Regions from separate parts of the Microbacterium sp. NPDC055665 genome, predicted to be linked through region 2. Evidence: predicted binding sites of a transcription regulator. Region 2 holds the regulator's gene; the other holds the start of a gene.
The links. The regulator HrcA, encoded in region 2, represses chaperone genes, less so after heat shock. The targets are predictions, from matches to a motif close to TTNGCACTCGNNNNNNNCGAGTGCNAA.
Positions count from the first base shown of each region.

Region 1 (3,722 bases), on a different contig from region 2:
TGTACGACATGTGTCCTCCTCAGTCGACTCCATTCTCCCTCCTGTGGCGGTGCCTCGGGTGCGTCGCGTCACAATGGACGGATGACCGATGCTGTGCAGGAGCGCTACGCGCGCTTCGCCCGCGATGAGGCGCCGGGCCGGAGCGCACTCTACGCCGAGTGGGCCGCCGGGGTCGCCGAGGATGAAGAGGTGCGGCGCGTCCTGCTCCGCATCCCGGAGACGAGACGCCAGCCCCCGCTCGTGTTCGCCGTCACTCGGATGCTCGGCGTTCCGCTCGACGAGTACGCGCGGTGGCGTGGCTTCGTGCTCCGGCATGCGGACGAGGTCGTCGCCGAGTGCGCACGGAGGTCGCTGCAGACGAACGAGCCGCTCCGTCTCGCGGCGCTCCTGCCGGTACTCTCCGAGATCGAGGGGCCGATCGCGCTGCTCGAGATCGGGGCGTCGGCGGGACTGTGTCTCTATCCCGATCGGTACTCGTATCGCTTCACCGGTGAGGGCGGGGAGCTGCGTGCCGCGCTCGACCCGGCCGACGGCGTCTCCACGGTCGTGCTCGAGAGCCGGGTCACCGGTCCGCTTCCCCTGCTTCGGATGCCGGACGTCGTGTGGCGCGCCGGGATCGACCTGGCACCGCTCGATGCCGCCGACGAGCGTGATCGTCGGTGGCTGCGTGGTCTCGTGTGGCCGGGGGAGTCGGGGCGTGATGAGCGCATCGAAGCCGCCCTCGACATCGCAGCCGGCGACCCTCCTCGTCTGGTGGAAGGGGACGCCGGCACCCACCTCGCCGCGCTGGCGGCGGCGGCACCGCCGCGGGCGACCCTCGTCATCACCACTCCCGGGGTGCTGGTGCACATCCCCCGGGCGGAGCGGACGGCGCTGATCGCGAGGATCACGCGCACGGACGCCCGCTGGATCACGATCGATCCGCCCGCGATCACAGACGTGTGGGATCCGCCGGTCGATGCGGATCGGTGGCCGGGGTTCGTGGTCGCGCTCGACGGGCAGGTGCGCGCGGCCGCGGATCCGCTCGGGCGATGGTGGGAGTGGCGACCCGAAGTGGCGGCGGTTGCGTCCTAACCTGGAGCCATGCTCGGAGATCTCACGGAGCGCGATCGCGCGATCCTCGCCCTGGAAGTGGCGTGGCCGCGCCACAGCGGGGCGAAGGAAGAGATCATCCGCGCGCAGCTCGGGATGAGCGCCGCACGCTACTACCAGCTGCTCGGACGACTGATCGAGTCCGAGTCCGCGCTCGAGTACGATCCGATGCTGGTGCGTCGCCTCCGCCGCATCCGCGATTCGCGCGCGGCACGGCGTACCGCGCGGCTGCCCGGCTTCGTCGGCTGAGCCATCTCGAGCCGATGGCGCAGCGGCACGGAGGGTCCGCTCGTGCGGTGAACCGGATTGACAGGAAGGTGCCGCTAGCATCGAGGGGTGTCAAAGCCCCTCCGCGATCGCTTCGATGATGCGCCCCGTACCTCCGGACGAGTGGGAGCGCACCGCGCCGAAGCGCCGGGGATGAACGGCTGGGTCGTGCTGCTCTGGTCGTTCGTCGCCGCTCTCGTCCTCATCATCGCCGGCATCTTCGGATCCCTGGTGGTCATGGGGCGTGTCTCTCTGTTCCCCGAGGCGGCGCCGAGCGCTGCTCCCACCCCGCAGGAGACCGGCATCGTCGATCCCAGCATCTCGGTGATGATCTTGAACGGCACGCCCGACGAGGGCCTCGATACGCAGATGCGCGACACGCTGATCAACAACGGCTGGGCGGCTGACAACGTGTTCGCCGGCGACAGCTCCAGCCAGGACTTCGCCACCACGACGGTGTTCTACGTCGAGGAGGCAGACGAACTCGCAGCGGTCGGGCTCGCTGACGTCCTCGGCGGTGCGGCGGTGCAGCAGAGCGACTACTACTCCGGGCAGACGGAGGACGGGCAGAAGCAGTTCACCGTCGTGATCGGTCTCGATCGGTCGACCTCGGCACCCGAGACGCCCGACGAGGCGCCCGCCTCCTGACCCGGGGATGCGCCCTCCTCCGGCGGCTTGCACTCGAAGGTGTCGAGTGCCAGAATGGCGTTAGCACTCTCATACTCTGAGTGCTAAACCCAACGTCTACGTCCAGGAGGGACGAAAAAACTCATGGCAAAGATCATTGCTTTCGATGAGGAGGCCCGCCGCGGCCTCGAGCGCGGCCTCAACATCCTCGCCGACGCGGTCAAGGTGACCCTCGGCCCGCGCGGTCGCAACGTCGTCCTCGAGAAGAAGTGGGGCGCCCCCACGATCACGAACGACGGTGTCTCCATCGCCAAGGAGATCGAGCTGGACGACCCGTACGAGAAGATCGGCGCGGAGCTCGTCAAGGAGGTCGCGAAGAAGACCGACGACGTCGCGGGTGACGGCACCACCACCGCCACGGTCCTCGCACAGGCTCTGGTCCGCGAGGGTCTGCGCAACGTCGCAGCCGGCGCCGACCCCATCTCGCTCAAGCGTGGCATCGAGAAGGCCGTCGCTGCGATCACCGAGGAGCTCCTGTCGAGCGCCAAGGAGATCGACTCCAAGGAGCAGATCGCCGCCACGGCGTCCATCTCCGCTGCAGACCCGGCCATCGGCGAGCTCATCGCCGAGGCGATCGACAAGGTCGGCAAGGAAGGCGTCGTCACCGTCGAGGAGTCGCAGACGTTCGGCACCGAGCTCGAGCTCACCGAGGGCATGCGCTTCGACAAGGGCTACCTGAACCCGTACTTCGTCACGGACCCGGAGCGCCAGGAGGCGGTCTTCGAAGACCCGTACATCCTCATCGCGAACCAGAAGGTCTCCAACATCAAGGACCTGCTGCCGATCGTCGACAAGGTGATCCAGGACGGCAAGGAGCTCGTCATCATCGCCGAGGACGTCGAGGGCGAGGCTCTCGCGACGCTCGTGCTGAACAAGCTCAAGGGCATCTTCAAGTCGGTCGCCGTCAAGGCTCCCGGCTTCGGCGACCGCCGCAAGGCGCAGCTGCAGGACATCGCGATCCTCACTGGTGGTCAGGTCATCACCGAAGAGGTCGGCCTCAAGCTGGAGAACGCCACGCTCGACCTTCTCGGCCGTGCGCGCAAGGTCATCGTCACGAAGGACGAGACCACGATCGTCGAGGGCGCCGGTGAGGCCGACCAGATCGAGGGTCGCGTCACGCAGATCCGTCGTGAGATCGAGAACACCGACAGCGATTACGACCGCGAGAAGCTGCAGGAGCGTCTGGCGAAGCTCGCCGGTGGCGTCGCCGTCATCAAGGCGGGCGCGGCCACCGAGGTCGAGCTCAAGGAGCGCAAGCACCGCATCGAGGACGCCGTCCGCAACGCGAAGGCAGCCGTCGAAGAGGGCATCGTCCCCGGCGGTGGCGTCGCGCTGATCCAGTCCGGCACCAAGGCCCTCGACGGCCTGACGCTGACGGGTGACGAGGCGACCGGTGCGAACATCGTCCGCGTGGCGATCGAGGCTCCGCTCAAGCAGATCGCTCTCAACGCCGGTCTCGAGCCGGGCGTCGTCGCGAACAAGGTCTCCGAACTCCCCGCGGGCCAGGGCCTCAACGCGGCCACGGGTGAGTACGTCGACATGTTCGGTGCGGGCATCATCGACCCGGCGAAGGTGACCCGCTCGGCGCTGCAGAACGCAGCCTCGATCGCGGCGCTCTTCCTCACCACCGAGGTCGTCGTGGCGGACAAGCCCGAGAAGGCTGCTGCTCCGATGGG
Region 1 covers NZ_JBSHGY010000003.1:34,572-38,293, reverse strand. The annotation lists gene msrB (peptide-methionine (R)-S-oxide reductase MsrB) at 1-10, opposite strand, end outside; gene ACWGO6_RS09385 (DUF2332 family protein) at 82-1,074, shown strand; gene ACWGO6_RS09380 (DUF3263 domain-containing protein) at 1,084-1,341, shown strand; gene ACWGO6_RS09375 (LytR C-terminal domain-containing protein) at 1,429-2,007, shown strand; gene groL (chaperonin GroEL) at 2,131-3,722, shown strand, end outside.
Region 1: a site for HrcA is predicted at 2,068-2,094, ahead of groL (chaperonin GroEL). Genes of this name have one in related genera too.

Region 2 (3,722 bases):
ACCCGCGGGCTCGGAGCCGGATGCTCGACGCGGTCGGAGATACGCACCTCGACGCGGCTCGGAGACACCTCTTCGGCCGCACCGGTCAGCCACACACCCGCGCCGTCGCCGACCGTGACCGCCTCGCCGACGCGCAGCCGCCGCACGACGGCCGCATGCTTCGCCTCCGCGCCCGTCAGCGACACGAGATCGCCGACTCCGGCACCCGCCGAGGACTCCACGAGGAAGTGCAGTGCCATGATCAGTGGCTGCGGAAACGGTCGCGGAGCTTCGAGAAGAGTCCTGGCTGGAACTGCGCGAGCTGCGGATCCGGTGCCTTGGCCTTCTTCGCGAAGTCCTCGATCAGCGCGCGCTGCGCGGAGTCGAGCTTGGTCGGTGTCAGCACCTGCACGCCCACGCGGAGGTCCCCGCGCTGGGTGCCGCGGAGCGGGGTGATGCCCCTCCCCTTGATGGTCAGGACGTCCCCGGACTGCACGCCGGAACGGATCTCGAGATCGACCTCGCCGTCGAGTCCCTGGATCGTGGTCTCGGTGCCGAGGATCGCGTCGGTCATCGACACCTCGAGCGTGGCCAGCAGGTCGTCGCCCTCCCGACTGAAGGCGGGGTGGGCGTTGACCGTGACCTCGACGTACAGGTCGCCGTTGGGGCCGCCCGCCTTGCCGACCTCTCCCGAGCCGGGCAGCTGGAGGCGCAGACCGGTCTCGACGCCGGCAGGGATGTCGAGCGAGACCGTGCGACGCGAACGCACGCGACCCTGGCCGCCGCAGGTGCCGCACGGGAACGGGATGGTGGTGCCGTAGCCCTCGCAGGTGCCGCAGGGCTGGGAGGTGACGACGTTGCCGAGCAGGCTGCGCACCTGGCGCTGCACATGGCCGGAGCCGCCGCAGATGTCGCAGGTGACCGGGGAGGTCCCCTCCTGGCAGCAGGAGCCGTTGCACGTCTCGCAAAGCACCGCGGTGTCGACGTCGATGTCGCGGTGCGCACCGAACACGACGTCGCCGAGGTCGAGCGTGACACGGACGAGCGCGTCCTGGCCGCGCTCCCTGCGCGAGCGGGGTCGCGCCCCGCGACCGCCGCCCTGGGACGCGCCGAAGAACGTCTCGAAGATGTCGCCGAAACCGCCGAATCCGCCGAAGTTGCCGGCAGCGCCGTCTCCCCCGCCCATGTCATAGCGGCGCCGTGACTCGTCGTCGCTCAGCACGTCGTACGCGTGCGTGACGAGCTTGAACTTCTCCGCCGCATCCTCACCGGGATTCACGTCCGGGTGCAGCTGTCGCGCGAGGCGTCGATACGCCTTCTTGATCTCGTCGGTGGAAGCGTCTCGGGACACCCCGAGAACCTCATAGTGGTCCGCCACAATCGCCTTTCTGCGTGTGTCTTCCGGCGCGACCGCGTCAGCGGCCGGCCTCGTCTTCGTCGAGCATCCGCGACAGGTAGCGGGCGACGGCCCGCGCCGCAGCGAGGTTGCTCGGGTAGTCCATCCGCGTCGGCCCCATCACGCCGACGCGCGCGGTGCCGCTGGGTGCGGCGTAGTTGCTGGCGACGATAGATGCCTCGCCCAGACCGAACGGCGCATTCTCGGTGCCGATGCTGGCGGCGAGCCCGTGCTCGTCGGTCACCATCTCGCTCATCAGCCGCAGCAGCGTCACCTGCTCCTCGATGGCCTCGAGGAGCGGATGGATGCTGCCGCGGAAGTCCTGCTCACGGCGGGCCAGCGTGGCCGCTCCCGCCATCACCAGACGCTCCTGTCGGAACCCGCCGAGCTCATCCATGACGACGCTCGCGATCGCGCGCAGCACGAGGTCTTTCGGAGCGTCTTCCGCGGCCAGCAGGGTCTGGAGCCGGTCGGAGGCCTCGCCGATGCCGTGGCCGGTGATCAAGGCGGCCATGCGCGCACGCAGCACCGCCATCTCGGCCTCGTCGATGGCCTCCGGCAAAAGCGCCACGCGTTGCGACACACCGCCGGCGTCCGTCACCAGCACGATGAGGAGTCGATTGGGCGCCAGTGCGACCAGCTCGACGTGCGTGACATGAGCCCGTGCGAACGACGGGTACTGCGCGAGCGCGACCTGACCGGTGAGCTGCGTCAGCACCCGCACGGTGCGCACCATCAGATCGTCGAGGTCGGCGGGCTCACCGAGGAACGATTCGATCGCCGAGCGCTGGGCCGACGAGAGCGGCCGCAACTGCGCCAGGTGATTCACGAAGACGCGGTAGCCCTTGTCGGTCGGCACCCGACCGGACGAGGTGTGCGGAGCCGTGATGAGCTCCTCATCCTCGAGCAGCGCCATGTCGTTGCGGATCGTCGCCGCCGAGACGCCGAAGGAGTGCCGGTCGACGATGGAGCGGCTGCCGACGGGCTCGTGGGTCTCGACGTAGTCCTGCACGATCGCGCGGAGAACCTGGAGTCCTCGCTCTGTGACCATCGCCCTTCCCTTCCGCTGGCACTCGGACGTTCAGAGTGCCAATCCTACCCCGTGCAGCTCCGGATTCTCCGTACCGCGGACACCCGACCCTAGGATGACGCTCATGACCTCCTCGCCTCAGACCACGCTGTCGACCGGCGCCGTGCGCGGTTCCGAAGAGGAGGGGGTCGCCCGTTTCCTCGGCATCCCCTATGCCGCACCGCCGTTCGGGGAGAACAGGTTCCGAGCGCCACAGCCGGCACGCGCGTGGGAGGGCATCCGGGAGGCGACGCAGTTCGGCCCCACTGCGCCACAGCTCCCGTATGCCGGCGCGATCGGCGAGCTCCTCGGCTCGGTGCGCATCGACGGCGACGACATCCTCACGGCCAACGTCTGGGCGCCGATCGGGGCTTCGGCGGCACCGGTGCTTCTGTGGATCCACGGCGGCGCGCTGGAGCGCGGCACCGCCGCTCTGCCCCTCTACGACGGCACGGTGTTCGCGAAGGCGGGGATCGTCTTCGTCTCGATCAACTACCGTCTGGGATCGGAGGGATTCTCGGTGCTCGAGGATGCGCCGAGGAACCTGGGCCTGCGCGATGCCGCCGCGGGGTTGGCGTGGGTGCATCGCGAGATCTCCGCCTTCGGCGGCGATCCGGCGCAGATCACCGCGATGGGAGAATCCGCCGGCGGGGCGATCGTCGCCGGGCTTCTCGCGCGAGAGGATTCCCGCGCGCCGATCCATCGCGCCATCATCGAATCCGGGCCGCTCGCTGCGCAACCGGTGAAGAAGGCGGGCCGGGTGACCGCGCAGCTCGCGAAGAGACTCGGGGTCCGCGCCGACCGCGCCGCGTTCGCCGAGGTCTCGCCCGAACAGCTGCTCGCTGCCAGGAAGGCGCAGTCCGCCGGATCCTCTCCGCTGGGTGGAGCTCCCGGCTTCCAGTTCGCCATCGACCCGGAGAGCCTGCCCCGCTCTCCGCACGAGGTGCTCGGCGAGATCGACACACCGATCCTGATCGGCAGCAACACCGACGAGTACCGCCTGTGGTTCCCACCCGAAGCACTGGCCGGGATCGGCGAGCTGAAGCTGCAGGCCGCGCGGATCCTCTCCCGCATCCCACGACGTGCGGTGCGCGCGTACCGTGCGGCCTTCCCCGGAGCGAGCACGGGCGAGGTGTTCGGGCAGCTCGTCACGGACATACTGCTGCGGGCGCCGTTGAGCCGCCTGGCAGCCGCACGGCCGGATCTCACCCACGTGTACGAGTTCGCGTGGCCGAGCCCGGTTCGCGATCTGCGCGCCGCGCACGCACTGGAGCTCGG
Region 2 covers NZ_JBSHGY010000004.1:37,768-41,489, forward strand. The annotation lists gene ACWGO6_RS11840 (16S rRNA (uracil(1498)-N(3))-methyltransferase) at 1-239, opposite strand, end outside; gene dnaJ (molecular chaperone DnaJ) at 242-1,357, opposite strand; gene hrcA (heat-inducible transcriptional repressor HrcA) at 1,395-2,426, opposite strand; gene ACWGO6_RS11855 (carboxylesterase/lipase family protein) at 2,530-3,722, shown strand, end outside.